2 regions of the Arthrobacter sp. MDT2-16 genome follow, and region 1 is predicted to be linked to the other one. Evidence: riboswitches for the same ligand, from Rfam matches in the RefSeq annotation. Region 1 holds a riboswitch; the other holds the start of a gene.
What was found. A riboswitch is a leader RNA that binds a small molecule or an ion and turns the genes downstream of it on or off. The one in region 1 is predicted to bind FMN.

Region 1 (6,962 bases):
CTGTGGCCACGATGGGGTTCGTAGTGGACCTGCCCCTCGGACTCGAGGGTCTTCAGCGCTTCGCGGAGAGGGACACGGCTGACGCCGAACCGTTCAGCCAGTGCGTCCTGGCGCAGTGGCTGTCCGGGCAGGAATTCACCGGCGATGATCGCCCGCCGGAGTTCGGCAAGCACGAAGGCCTGGGCCGTCGGCGGGCGTCTGGAGCCCTCCGTGGCGTTGCTCGTCATGAAACCAGTCCACTTCGTTCGGCGCTCATCGTCCGAATTCTAGTCCGGGCGGAACGATCCGGTGATCGCCGTCGAACGGTCCTGACGCTCCGCCCCGTCGGCGGTGGGATCCGGCCGATCAGCTGTGGGTCGGTGGCACGGCGTCGTGGTTCATGCGCAGGCGCTTGGTGGCGAGATAGCCCCGGTTCTCGCTCCGCTCGGTCACCGCGAGGCCGCGGCGTTCCTTCACGGTGACACCGAGGGCCTCGAGCGCCTCCTCCTTCGCGGGATTCCCCGACAGGAGCCGGACGGTATCGATTCCCAGGTCCAGGAGGATGCCGGCTGCCTGGTCATAACGGCGGCCGTCCACCGGCAGTCCCAGGGCGAGATTCGCGTCCACGGTATCGGCTCCGAGGTCCTGCAGGGCGTAGGCCTCGAGTTTGGCGAGCAGGCCGATGCCACGTCCCTCCTGGCCCCTGAGGTACACCACGACGCCGGCGCCTTCCTCGTCGATGGCCGCGAGCGCGGCGTCGAGCTGGTCCCCGCAGTCGCACCGCCACGACCCGAAGGCATCACCGGTGAGGCACTCGCTGTGTACCCGGACGAGCGGAGCACCGTCGAGGTCGTCGTCGTTCCCGCGCACGAGGGCGATGTGCTCGGCGGCGGTGTCGTCGCGGTAGCCGATCATGCGGAAGACGCCGTGCTGCGTGGGGAGGACCGTTTCGACGACCCGCGTGACCGCCACAGGCAGGGACGGGGACACGAGATGCGTGGACATGACATCAACCTTAGGAGCGGACGAGGACGCCGCGGAAGCCGGCGTCATCCTGATCAACGCATGAACGACGCCGATTATTGCGTGGCGCGCATCCCGCAGCTCGGGTGGGGGTGGGTCGCGCCCCTGTGAAACAATGGACGCAGTACGTGCTCCGGGGTCGGTGTAAGTCCGAACCGGCGGTGATAGTCCGCGACCCGCCCGATGTTCCGCACCCGCGGAGCAGGGGCGGTTGAGCCGGTGGAATTCCGGGACCGACAGTCAAAGTCTGGATGGGAGAAGCACGAACAGCAGGATCTGAGCGCTGCCCGTCGTACGGGTGGCGTCCGTCGTCGTCACTCGTGCCGCGACGTGTCCCCTGCTGCAGCCATTGCCCGGAGCCGTCGTATCGGTGAAGGATCGGCATGGATCGTCCGCAGCGGCTCGTCGAAGCCAGCAGCCCCGCAGCAACCGCCTTCATCTCCCCTGCCCGGACACCCCGATGAGTACGACGTCGGGCACCACCCGCGCGGAAGCGGACGCCATGCAGCGCGCCCTCGCGCTCGCCGCCCAGGGGGTCAGGGGCGCCAATCCGCTGGTGGGCGCCGTTCTCCTCTCACCCGAGGGCACGATCCTCGGGGAGGGTCATCACCGGGGAGCACGGACACCGCACGCCGAACCCGCCGCCCTCGCCGACGCCCGCGCCCGGGGGAACGACCCCCGTGGCGCCACCGCCGTGGTGACCCTCGAGCCCTGCAACCACACCGGCCGCACCGGACCGTGCAGCAGGGCGCTCATCGACGCCGGGGTGGCCCGCGTGGTCTACGCGGCCGACGACCGCAATGGCGCTGCCGCAGGCGGCGCGCAGCAGCTGCGCACCGCCGGCGTCGAGTGCATCGGCGGCCTCGAGGCTGCCCCCTCGGAGCAGCTCAACGCGCGCTGGAGCTCGGCCACGGCCACGCACCGCCCCTTCGTCACCCTGAAATCGGCGCAGTCCCTGGACGGGCGGGTGGCGGCGCAGGACGGCACGAGCCAGTGGATCACCGGCCCGGAGGCACGCGCCGACGGACACCGGATCCGGGCCCTGGCCGACGCCGTCCTCGTGGGGACCGGCACCGTCCTCGCGGACGATCCCCGGCTGACGGCACGCACCGCCACTCCTGCTGGTTCCGGTGCCGTCGGTCTGCGGGTCGTCATGGGCCGGACACCCGTGCCGGACGACGCCGCCGTGCGGGGTCTCGGTTTCCTCCAGCTGACCACCCACGACGTCCCCGAGGCACTGGACGAGCTGTACCGCCGGGGCGTCCGCCATCTCCTGGTCGAAGGAGGTCCGCGGATCGCCTCCGCCTTCCTGCAGGCAGGGGTGGTCGACGAGCTCTTCTCCTACATCGCACCGGTGATCCTCGGCGAGGGGACACCGGCCTTCCCGGACCTCGGCGTGCAGACACTGGCCGACGCGAGCCCCTGGAGGCTCGACGACGCCGGCGGCCCGGGCATGCAGCGATTCGGCGCCGACGTACGACTGCACCTCCACCCCGGGTGACCCCGGCTCACCCCGCTCACCACTCCGACCGCTCCACCCGAAGGAAGAACCGATGTTCACAGGAATAGTCTCCGAGCAGGGCCGCGTGGTCTCGCTCGATGTCACCCCCGACGGCGAGAGCGCCCTGCTCGTCTTCGAGGCCCCCGAGACCGGCAGGGATCTCGAGCCCGGCGCGTCGATCGCGGTCAACGGGGTCTGCCTGACGGCCGTCACCCTCGACGGCGCCAGCGGGCGCGTGGGCGTGGACGTCATGGGGGAGACCCTTCGCCGCACCACCACCGGCGAGCTGGAGCCGGGTGCCTCCGTGAACCTCGAGCGGTGCGTCCCGGCCGGTGGGCGGCTCGACGGGCACGTCGTCCAGGGACACGTGGACGGCCTCGGCGTGCTGCTCGAGCGTGAGGACCTCGGCGCCTGGCACCGGCTGCGGTTCGGACTCCCGCAGAAGCTGGGACGCTACGCCGCGGAGAAGGGATCGGTGGCGATCGACGGCGTCTCGCTCACCGTTACTGCCGTCAGCGCGCCCTCCGAGGCGGAGCAGTGGTTCGAGGTGGGGCTCATCCCCACCACCCTGCGCGAGACCGGCCTCGGCGCGAAGTCCATCGGCGACACCGTCAACCTCGAGATGGACGTGCTCGCCAAGTACGCCGAGCGGCTCCTGGGCTTCGCCGCGGTGGATGCGCAGGGCGGGCCGCACGCCCCGGAAGCCCCGTGATGGGCGAGATCCGCCTCGACACCATCGACGACGCCGTCGCGGCCATCGCCGCAGGGCGCGCCGTCGTCGTGGTCGACGACGAGGACCGCGAGAACGAGGGCGACATCGTCTTCGCCGCCCAGGACGCGACACCCGAACTCGTCGGGTGGACAGTGCGCTGGACCTCGGGCGTGCTGTGCGTGCCCCTGCGGGCGGAGGACGCCGATCGGCTCCTCCTGCCGCCCATGACGGCGGTGAACGAGGACTCGAAGGGCACGGCGTACACGGTGTCCTGCGATGCGGCGACGGGCGTCAGCACCGGCATCAGCGCCGCGGACCGCGCGCGCACCGCGACGATCCTCGCCGATCCGGCGGCGCTGCCCGGGGATCTGACCCGACCGGGTCACGTCTTCCCGCTCCGCGCGGCTCCCGGCGGAGTACGGGTGCGCCCGGGCCACACCGAGGCCGGCGTGGACCTCAGCGTCCTCGCGGGCAAACGGCCCGCAGCCGTCATCGCCGAACTCGTGCACGACGACGGTTCGATGATGCGACTTCCTGCGCTGCGCCGGTTTGCCGACGACCACGGGCTCCCGCTCGTCTCGATCGAGGACCTCGTCGCATCCCTGCACGCCCGCGACGGCGCCTGACGGACATCCACCTGCACCACCCCATTTCCAGCACCCACCAGAAGGAGAACCATGAGCGGCCACGGAGCACCGAGCATCGACATCAGCGCACTGCCCACCCAGGACGGCGCACCCCTGCGCCTCGCGATCATCGCGGCGAGCTGGCACACCCAGATCATGGACGGTCTGCTCGACGGCGCCCGTCGTGCGGCTGCCGAGGCCGGAGCGGAGGTGACCGAGATCCGCGTGCCCGGCAGCTTCGAGCTGCCCGTGGCCGCCGCGCGCGTGGCGCCGTCCTTTGACGCCGTCGCCGCTCTCGGCGTCGTCATCCGCGGCGGTACCCCGCACTTCGAGTACGTGTGCCAGGCGGCGACGTCGGGCCTCACCGAGGTGAGCGTCCGTACGGGCGTGCCGGTGGGGTTCGGGGTGCTGACCTGCGACACGGAGCAGCAGGGACTCGACCGCGCGGGGCTGCCCGGCTCGTCGGAGGACAAGGGGCACGAGGCCGTCTCGGCGGCACTGGCTACCGCAGCAGTCCTCCGCCGCTGGCGGTAGGACTGGCGACGGCGGCGAGGGGTCCCTTGCTGCGCAGGCCCCGTTCGTGTTTCAACGTCAGTGCTACTCGGTGAAGCTAGCACTCGCGGCCATCTACGTGCGTTCGCTTTCGCCAGCACTGAGTCGTGATGGTGCTGGTGGGCCGCACGAGGCTCGATTGCCGATAACAGCGCATATGACAGTTCTTGGCGGTACAGCGAGCTCTTCAGTATGAGGGAGCAATGAAGCTGCGGGATGAGCGGTAGCACGCCGGCACGGCTTGTATCCCACGGGGTCGAGGACACGAGAGCGAACATGCCCAGCGGTTTATCCTCCGCGTGAACACGACCAGCAGAACTCCCCCCACGAACTCCTCGTGGTTCCTGGGGTTAGCGTTCCCCTGCTTCGAGGGGGTAGTGGAAGGGGTGTCGAGTGAGGACGCATCTACCCCTGAGTGGGGATGGGGAGGGGGTTTGGGGTGGAGGTCGAAGCTGCACCCCCAGTGGAGCTTGGCGTGGGAGTGGGGGAGCCTTCAAACTCCTTCGGCAAATCCTGTCGAACTGAAGGGTGGAAACCACTAAAGTTGAAGTTGGAAGCAGGTCTCAGTTGATCCTTGAGAAAGGTGTCTCGGTAGGCGGCATTCTTCTCTGAGTTGAATAATTGACCCTTTGGATTCCACACCCTTATAAGCCACATATTCGGATACGCGGAGCTATGAGCCATGGACAATTCGTATCCTATGCCGATTAAGCCCATCTCCCTGATGTAGTCCTCTGTTGGGAACTCATTCTCGTTTTGACTTTGGTAGGTTCCCGCCTCTATTGCGACCTTGAATACAGTCTCAGCAGAAACATAATCGTAGCAATCCAATGGTGCTAGTGACATCTGCTGGGGGTCAATGGGTCGGTCAGTTGCGGTAATCTGGTCTGAGCGAGCAAGGTATGCCGTCTCTCGTGTCGTATATAGGTAGCCACGGGGATGCCATACTCCGATGACGAAGTTGTGGATGATGTCCGTTTCAACGAAAGTCTCGAAGCCGAAGGGTGTCTGCCCTCGCATGTCCTTCTCAATGGTCTCCTGTAGCAATCCTGGCTCAACGGGTTCGCCTGTGCCTCGTATCGAAAGAGCGTTGACTTCGAACTCAACACTTATGCTTCGAGCCCAGTCATCGAGATAGAGGGCTTCTCGTGTTCGTGCCAATTCTTGTTCTGAGATGACGGGTGGGGAGGCACAAGGCGATGAGGGGAACGGGTTACTCGTGGCAGTGGTGCCCTGTGTCGGAGTGGGCAGGGGAGCCGTGGTCTCAGGACTTGCCGTGGGGGATTGAGCTGCCTCGGTAGTGGGAGCGCCGGCAACCGTTGGAGTGGGTGATGCTTTGGCAACCGTTGCGGTGGGCTGAGGCTCGGCTTCGTTGCCCCCTGGCATGAGGTTGCAGCCAGTGAGGAGGCATAGAGCTGCGATGGCTGTAAGGGTCAGTGTGCGGTCTCGTGTCACCTTGTCTCCTTGACGATCTGCTGAGACCTGCTGTTCTTACCCCAGTGCAATTGTTCCTACGGTGCCTGCTTATTCGTCTGGCTTCAGTTTGATGGGTGTTGCTCCACCAGGTTGAGGCGGTGGGGATGCGGGTGTATCAAGGTCCTCCGTCCACATTAAGAGCCTGAGGAAGTGTGCCGAGCTGCCGTATAGCGTCCAGCATGGAGCTACGCTGACGTTCTCGTAGCGGCGCCCGGCTGACATCCATGAGCTACATCCTGCCACTGAGGCAGAATCGCGTGCACGCGTGGACGCTTCGTAATCGCCGGGAACAAGGCCGCCATTCGGGACGCGTTCAACGTCGAAGAGATGTACCAGGACGAGCTGCGGCCGTCATGGAATGTGGCGCCGATGCAGGGGCTCTCGTTCGTGTCCGAGCAGCGGCGCGAGGGTGAGCTGGTGCGCCGACTCGAGATAGCCCGCTGGGGACTGGTGCCTGTCTGAAGTAAAGACCCCAAGGCCGGAGCGAGGATGATCAACGCCCGCAGCGAAACCGTCACGGAAAAGCCGTCGTTCCGCACCGCGGCCGCCAAGCGCCGCGCACTGATACCGGATAGACCGGCGAACGGGTACTGCGAATGGCAGAAGAACGAGGACGGGACGAAGACCCCGCACTACCTCCACGCCGAGAACGAGGACCAGCTGCTGGGCTTCGCCGGCCTGTACGAGTTCTGGCCCGGCCCCACCAAGCCCGAGGATGCCGAGGATAAGTGGTTGGTGACCGCGACGATCCTCACTCGTGCGGCGCACGATGCGCTCGGGCACATCCATGACCGGACGCCGGTCATCATCCCTGCGGACCTGCAGGATCAGTGGTTGGACCCGACCATGACCGAGCGGGACCAGGTGCAGCACTTCATCGACTCCATCCCCGAACCGAACCTTGTCCCGCGAATCGTCGGTAAAGAGGTCGGATCGGTGCGTAACAACGGGCCCGAGCTGATTGCGCCCGTCCAGGAAGACTGGGCGAGCTGAGGTCGCCTACTGATCGTAGTAGTGGGGGAGTAATCAGCGGGGCTTCGATCCAGTGTCAGGCGGGGGTGTGGCTAACGCTTTGTGGCGGTTCCAATAGAAC
Region 2 (6,962 bases), on a different contig from region 1:
CAAGCAGATCAAGTTCGCCGACCGCCGCGGCATCCCCTTCGTGTGGTTCACGTCGTCGGAGGGCGCGCACGAGGTCAAGGACATCCGGTCCGGTGAGCAGACCGCCGCCGATCCGGCCTCCTGGGCGCCGCCCGAGACAGACCTCCGCCCGGTGGTCGCCACGGCCTGACCCGGCAGCGGCCGTCAGGCCCGTCGGCGACGCCTCAGCACGACGGCGCGGGCGACGAGTCCGACCGCCAGCACGGCCAGCATCGTGAGGACCGACATCCCAGGGAGGGTGAAGGCGAGCAGGAGGCACGCGGCCGCGCCCACCAGGTTGAGCCAGCGCGGTGCGTACCACTGCCGGTCGGTCAGCGTGAATGCCGCGATGTTCGCGACGGCGTAGTACACCAGCACGCCGAAGCTGGAGAACCCGACGACGATCAAGACGTCGGTCGCGAGCAGCAGGACCACCACGACACCGGCCGTCGCGATGTCCGCGACCCAGGGGACGGCATGCCGTGTGGAGATCCTCGCCAGCACCCGGGGAAGGTCGCCGCCGCGGGCCATGGCCAGGCTCGTGCGGCCCACGCCCGCGATGAGGGCGAGCAGCGCACCGAGGCTGGCCAGCGCCGCGGCGATGGTGACGACGGCACCGGCGCGACCGGTCGAGCCCTCTCCCGGCACGGCAGCATCGATGACCTCGCGTAGCGGTGCCGTGGTCCCGGCCAGACCGGCGGGCCCCAACGCATGCAGGAGGGACAGCGCCAGCAGCACGTAGAGCACGAGCGTGAACCCGAGGGCGCCGAAGATCGCCGCAGGGATGTTCCGGCCCGGGTTCCGGACCTCCTCGCCCATGGTGGCGATGCGCGCGTACCCGGCGAACGCGAAGAACAGCAGGGCTGCGGCCTGCAGGACGCCCCCGACGCCCGCGGGCCCGGACGCACCCTGGTCCGCGACCGCGGGGGAGTCGAACGCCACGACGATCACGAACGCGAGGACGGGCACCACGATCGAGACGATCACGCGCGTCGCGAGAGCGGTGCGGGTCACCCCGAAGAGGTTGACGACCGTCAACCCGACGACGGCGGCCACCGCGGCGGCCTTCGCGGCACCGGGCGCGGCGTAGACCCCGAACGTGAGGGCCATGGCTGCGCAGGACGCCAGCTTGCCGGTGACGAACCCCCAGCCGGCGAGGAACCCGGGCCAGTGACCGAGCTGCTCGCGCCCGTACACGTAGGTGCCGCCGCTGGAGGGATACCGGACGGCGAGGGACGCCGTCGCCGCCGCGTTGCAGTAGGCGACGAAACCGGCGATCACGACGGCGAGGGGCAGCAGCCCACCGGCGGCGGCGGCGGCCGGGGCGAAGACCACGAACGCGCCCGCGCCGATCATGGCGCCGACCCCGACGGTCGTGGCGTCGAAGCCGCCCATCGCTCGCCGCAGTGCCGGTTGCTGCGCCATGGCGCTCCTCGAGGTAGGGCCCGGATGGGGCTGAGGTCGGAATCGGGACAGGACCGGGCGAGCGCGGCAGGCCGCTGGTCGCCTGTCCGGGCGGTCGAACCGGGACCGGTAATGTTGATGGCGTTCAAGCCAACTCTAGGCAGGTGCTTCCGGAGCCTGCGACTCATCTGACACATCTGTGGGAAGGAATGCTGTGCTCCGCACGCATGAACTCGGCTCCCTTCGGCCCGAGCACGTAGGACAAACGGTCACGCTGGCAGGGTGGGTGGCCCGCCGCCGAGACCACGGCGGGGTTGCGTTCCTCGACCTCCGTGACGCGTCCGGCGTCGCCCAGGTCGTGGTGCGGGAGGAGGACGTGTTCTCCAGCCTGCGCAACGAGTACGTCCTGCAGATCGTCGGCGCCGTGCACCAGCGCCCCGAGGGCAACGAGAACCCCGCCCTCGCCACGGGTGCCATCGAGGTCATCGCCGATACCGTCACGATCCTCAACACCTCGGACCCGCTGCCGTTCCAGATCGACGAGCACGTCGAGGTCGGCGAGGAGGCGCGCCTGCGCCACCGCTACCTCGACCTCCGCCGTCCCGGCCCCCAGGCCAACCTGCGCCTGCGCTCCGAGGCGAGCCGGGTGGCACGCGAGCTGCTCCACAAGGACGGCTTCGTGGAGATCGAGACGCCCACCCTGACGCGCTCCACACCCGAGGGTGCCCGCGACTTCCTGGTCCCGGCGCGGCTCGCCCCGGGCTCCTGGTACGCCCTGCCGCAGTCGCCGCAGCTCTTCAAGCAGCTCCTGCAGGTGGGCGGCTTCGAGAAGTACTACCAGCTCGCCCGCTGCTACCGCGACGAGGACTTCCGCGCCGACCGGCAGCCCGAGTTCACGCAGCTCGACATCGAGGCGAGCTTCGTGGAGGAGGACGACATCATCGCCCTCGGCGAGCAGCTGGTCTCCGCGCTGTGGAAGCTCATCGACGTCGAGATCCCCCTGCCCATCCGCCGCATGACCTACGCGGACGCCATGGCGAAGTACGGCTCGGACAAGCCCGACCTCCGCTTCGGGCTCGAGCTCACCGAGCTCACCGAGTTCTTCAAGGACACCGGGTTCGGCGTCTTCAAGGCGCCCTACGTCGGCGCCGTCGTCATGCCGGGCGGCGCCTCGCAGCCGCGCCGCCAGCTCGACGCCTGGCAGGAATGGGCCAAGCAGCGCGGAGCCAAGGGCCTCGCCTACGTCCTGATCGACGACGACGGCAGCCTGCGCGGACCCGTGGCCAAGAACCTGACGGACACCGAGCGGGAGGGCCTGGCCGCCGCGACCGGTGCGAACCCGGGCGACTGCATCTTCTTCGCGGCAGGTGACCACGCGTCCTCACGCGCCATCCTCGGCGCGGCCCGCGTCGAGATCGGACGGCGCACGGGCCTCGTCAAGGAGGGCGACTGGGCCTTCGTATGGGTGGTCGATGCTCCCATGTTCGAGCCGGCGTCCGCCGCGGTGGCGGCCGGCGACGTCGCGGTCGGCGGTGGCGCGTGGACGGCCGTGCACCACGCCTTCACGTCCCCGAAGCCCGAGTTCCTCGACAGCTTCGACACCGACCCCGAGAACGCCCTGGCTTACGCCTACGACATCGTCTGCAACGGCAACGAGCTCGGTGGTGGATCCATCCGCATCCATCAGCGGGACGTCCAGGAGCGCGTCTTCGCCGTCATGGGCCTCGGCGCCGAGGAGGCCCAGGAGAAGTTCGGCTTCCTGCTCGAGGGCTTCAAGTACGGGGCGCCTCCCCACGGCGGGATCGCGCTCGGCTGGGACCGCGTGGTCTCCCTGCTCGCGGGGACGGACTCGATCCGCGACGTCATCGCCTTCCCGAAGTCCGGCGGCGGCTACGACCCGCTGACGGCCGCGCCCGCGCCCATCACACCCCAGCAGCGCAAGGAGGCCGGCGTCGACGCGAAGCCGAAGGCCGACGGCGCCCCGAGGACCGAGGGCTGACCGGCCCTTCCACCCGGCAGTACGCAGGGACGGCGGGCGCGGAGCAACCGCGCCCGCCCTCGAAGGGCGGGACACCCCAGGGTGTCCCGCCCTTCGGGCGTCGTCCGGCGCGTATCGCTCTCGGACGAATTGTGACCTCCGGGCGGCGTGTGCCTGTGCCCTGTGAAATAATCGGCCCAGTACGTGCTCCGGGGTCGGTGTAAGTCCGAACCGGCGGTGATAGTCCGCGACCCGCCTGATGTTCCGCACCCGCGGAGCAGGGGCGGTTGAGCCGGTGGAATTCCGGGACCGACAGTCAAAGTCTGGATGGGAGAAGCACGAACAGCAGGGGTCCGCCGCTGCCCTCCGTCGGGCTGCGGTCCCGTCGTGGTACCACAGCGGCAGGGCATCCCTCCTCCTGCCATTTCCCGGAGCCGTCGTATCGGCAAAGGAACGGCATGGACTTTCTGCAGTGGCTCTTCGAGGCCCGCATCCCCGTTGGCAACGGCTCCCTCCTGCTCCGCGAAGTGGTGGGCAACGTCTTCGGCCTGCTCAGCGCCCTGGGCGGCATGCGCCGCCGCGTCTGGGCCTGGCCGGTCGGCATCATCGGCAACCTCCTGCTCCTGACCGTGTTCCTCGGGTCCCTGTTCGGCGCCGCGAGCGCCGCCAACCTGCTGGGGCAGGCCGGGCGCCAGGTCATGTTCATCGCCGTCTCCGTCTACGGGTGGCAGCAGTGGCGGGCGAGCCGCCGGCAGGGCGGACAGGCCGTGACGCCGCAGTGGGCCGGCAGGCGGGCGCGGATCGGCATGGTCGGGTTCATGGTCATCGGCACCCTGGCCCTGACCCCGCTGTTCCGCGTGCTCGGCTCCTACGAGCCGGTGTGGGCCGATGCCTGGACCTTCGTCGGGTCGCTGCTCGCAACCTACGGCATGGCGAAGGGCTGGGTGGAGTTCTGGCTCGTCTGGGTAGCCGTCGACGTCGTGGGCGTGCCGCTGCTCTTCAGCGCCGGTTACTACGCCAGCGCCTTCATGTACGTGTTCTACGGTGGGTTCACGCTCGTCGGCTTCTTCATCTGGGCGCGCGCCCAGCGCACCGCGAAGCCCAGCATCGAGACGCTGCTGCCGGATCCGACGCTGCGCTGACCGTCCGATCGGCAGCCGCCGTCGTCCACTGCCCGGCGCCCGGACCCCGGGGGGCCGCGGACGCAGCACCCCTCAGCGCCCGAGGACGGCGGCAGCCGGAGGCGTCCGTCACACCGTCCGATCCGCGTGACCGTACGGCTCCGCCGAGCCGATAGCCTAGGGAGCGTGAAAACCTTTGAATCCCTGTTCGAGGAACTCAGCGCGAAGGCCGCCGAACGCCCTGCCGGCTCGCGGACCGTCGCCGAGCTCGACTCCGGCGTGCACGGCATCGGCAAGAAGGTCGTCGAGGAGGCCGCCGAGGTCTGGATGGCCGCCGAGTACGAATCCACCGAGGACGCCGCGGAGGAGATCTCCCAGCTGCTCTACCACCTGCAGGTGCTCATGCTCGCGAAGGGTCTCACGCTGGAGGACGTCTACAAGCATCTGTAGCCGCGCCGGCGCATCCCGCCCGCGGCTCCAGCCCGCCACCTCCTCCTCCACCGAAAGACTCCCATGCTCCGTGTAGCAGTCCCCAACAAGGGCGCCCTCTCCGAGGCCGCCTCGTCCATGCTCGCCGAAGCCGGCTACCGCCAGCGCCGCGACTCCCGCGAACTCGTGCTCGTCGATCCCGAGAACGAGATCGAGTTCTTCTTCCTCCGTCCCCGCGACATCGCGGTGTACGTCGGGTCGGGCACGCTCGACGTCGGCATCACCGGCCGTGACCTCTTCCTCGATGCGCAGGTGAAGGCCGAGGAGCTCCTGCAGCTCGGGTTCGGCGCCTCCACGTTCCGCTTCGCCGGACCCGTGGGCGACTTCACCGCCGTCGAGCAGCTCGAGGGCAGGCGCCTTGCGACCAGCTACGAGGGACTCCTCAGGGACTACCTCGCCGAGCGTGGCATCAGCGCCGACGTCGTCCGGCTCGACGGCGCTGTAGAGTCCTCGGTGCGACTGGGCGTCGCCGACGCGATCGCCGACGTCGTCGAGACCGGCAGCACCCTGCGCGCCGCGGGCATGGAGATCTTCGGTGAGCCGATCCTCCAGAGCGAGGCCGTGCTGATCGGCCGGGCCGGCGTCGAGGCGCCCGCAGGCCTCGACGTGCTGCTGCGCCGCCTGCAGGGCGTCCTCGTGGCACGCCAGTACGTGATGATGGACTACGACATCCGCACGAACCTCGTCGACGAGGCCGCGGCCCTGACGCCGGGGCTCGAGTCGCCGACGATCTCCCCGCTGCGCGACTCCGAGTGGGTCGCGGTCCGCGTGATGGTCAAGCGCACCAAGACCAATCGCATCATGGACGAGCTGTACGAGCTCGGCGCGCGCGCCATCCTCGTCAGCACCATCCACGCCTGCAGGATCTAGGACCGGCCATGACCGTCGCGATCCGCGTCATCCCGTGCCTGGACGTCGACGCCGGGCGCGTCGTCAAGGGCGTCAACTTCGCCGACCTGCGCGACGCCGGCGATCCGGTGGAGCTCGCGCACCGCTACGACCGTGCCGGCGCCGACGAACTGACCTTCCTCGACGTCACCGCGTCCTCCGGCAACCGCGAGACCACCTTCGACGTCGTCGCTCGCACCGCTGAGGAGGTCTTCATCCCGCTGACGGTGGGCGGGGGAGTGCGCGAGGTCTCCGACGTCGACCGTCTCCTGCGCTACGGCGCGGACAAGGCGTCCATCAACACCGCCGCCGTGGCGCGGCCGTCCGTCATCGACGAGATCACCGGGCACTTCGGGGCCCAGGTGCTCGTGCTCTCCCTCGACGCGCGCCGTACGCGCGATGACAGCACGCCGTCGGGGTTCGAGGTCACCACGTACGGGGGACGCAAGGGGACGGGGATCGACGCGGTGGCCTGGGCGAAGGAGGCCGCGGACCGGGGCGTGGGGGAGATCCTGCTCAACTCGATCGACGCAGACGGCACCAAGGAGGGCTTCGACCTCGAGCTCATCCGGGCCGTCCGTGCTGCCGTGGGTGTGCCGCTGATCGCCTCCGGGGGAGCGGGCAAGCCGGAGCACTTCCCTCCCGCGGTGCAGGCCGGCGCCGATGCCGTGCTCGCCGCGTCGGTGTTCCACTTCGGTCCTACGGACGCCATCGCCCAGGTCAAGGCCGCCATCCGCGACGCAGGGTTCCCCGTCCGGTAGGTCCCTCCGGCCGGCTGGGGCGCCCGGCGCAGCAGCTCAGAGCCGCTGCGGCGTTCCCACCGGTCATTCCGTGCGGATCGAGAAGGACCTCAGAGGCCGATGTCGGCGCTCTCGAGCAGGGCGACGGCGTCGGGCTGGCCCTCGAAGGTGACCAGGGCCTGCCGGCGCCGACCGTGGGCGTGCATCAGCAGCTCGCCGGGATCGCCGACGATCGCCACGGAGACCGGTGCGCGCTTGGCGACGTGCCGCGGCCCCTCCGGCCGCACCAGCACGACGCCGAGATCCACCCCGCGGTAGAGGATG

Region 2: another riboswitch for FMN. It lies ahead of pnuC (nicotinamide riboside transporter PnuC); the one in region 1 lies ahead of ribD (bifunctional diaminohydroxyphosphoribosylaminopyrimidine deaminase/5-amino-6-(5-phosphoribosylamino)uracil reductase RibD).

What each region holds. Positions count from the first base shown of each region.
Region 1 covers NZ_JBTNDP010000003.1:317,285-324,246, reverse strand. The annotation lists gene ACX80N_RS08120 (GntR family transcriptional regulator) at 1-227, opposite strand, end outside; gene ribA (GTP cyclohydrolase II) at 346-984, opposite strand; FMN riboswitch at 1,128-1,269, shown strand; gene ribD (bifunctional diaminohydroxyphosphoribosylaminopyrimidine deaminase/5-amino-6-(5-phosphoribosylamino)uracil reductase RibD) at 1,463-2,503, shown strand; gene ACX80N_RS08105 (riboflavin synthase) at 2,556-3,215, shown strand; gene ribB (3,4-dihydroxy-2-butanone-4-phosphate synthase) at 3,215-3,841, shown strand; gene ribH (6,7-dimethyl-8-ribityllumazine synthase) at 3,893-4,375, shown strand; gene ACX80N_RS08090 (hypothetical protein) at 4,799-5,554, opposite strand; partial or broken gene ACX80N_RS08085 (SOS response-associated peptidase) at 6,122-6,862, shown strand.
Region 2 covers NZ_JBTNDP010000005.1:59,867-66,828, reverse strand. The annotation lists gene hisS (histidine--tRNA ligase) at 1-169, shown strand, start outside; gene ACX80N_RS10380 (APC family permease) at 184-1,443, opposite strand; gene aspS (aspartate--tRNA ligase) at 1,637-3,421, shown strand; FMN riboswitch at 3,602-3,743, shown strand; gene pnuC (nicotinamide riboside transporter PnuC) at 3,859-4,542, shown strand; gene ACX80N_RS10365 (phosphoribosyl-ATP diphosphatase) at 4,708-4,971, shown strand; gene hisG (ATP phosphoribosyltransferase) at 5,035-5,880, shown strand; gene hisF (imidazole glycerol phosphate synthase subunit HisF) at 5,889-6,659, shown strand; gene ACX80N_RS10350 (TIGR03085 family metal-binding protein) at 6,749-6,962, opposite strand, start outside.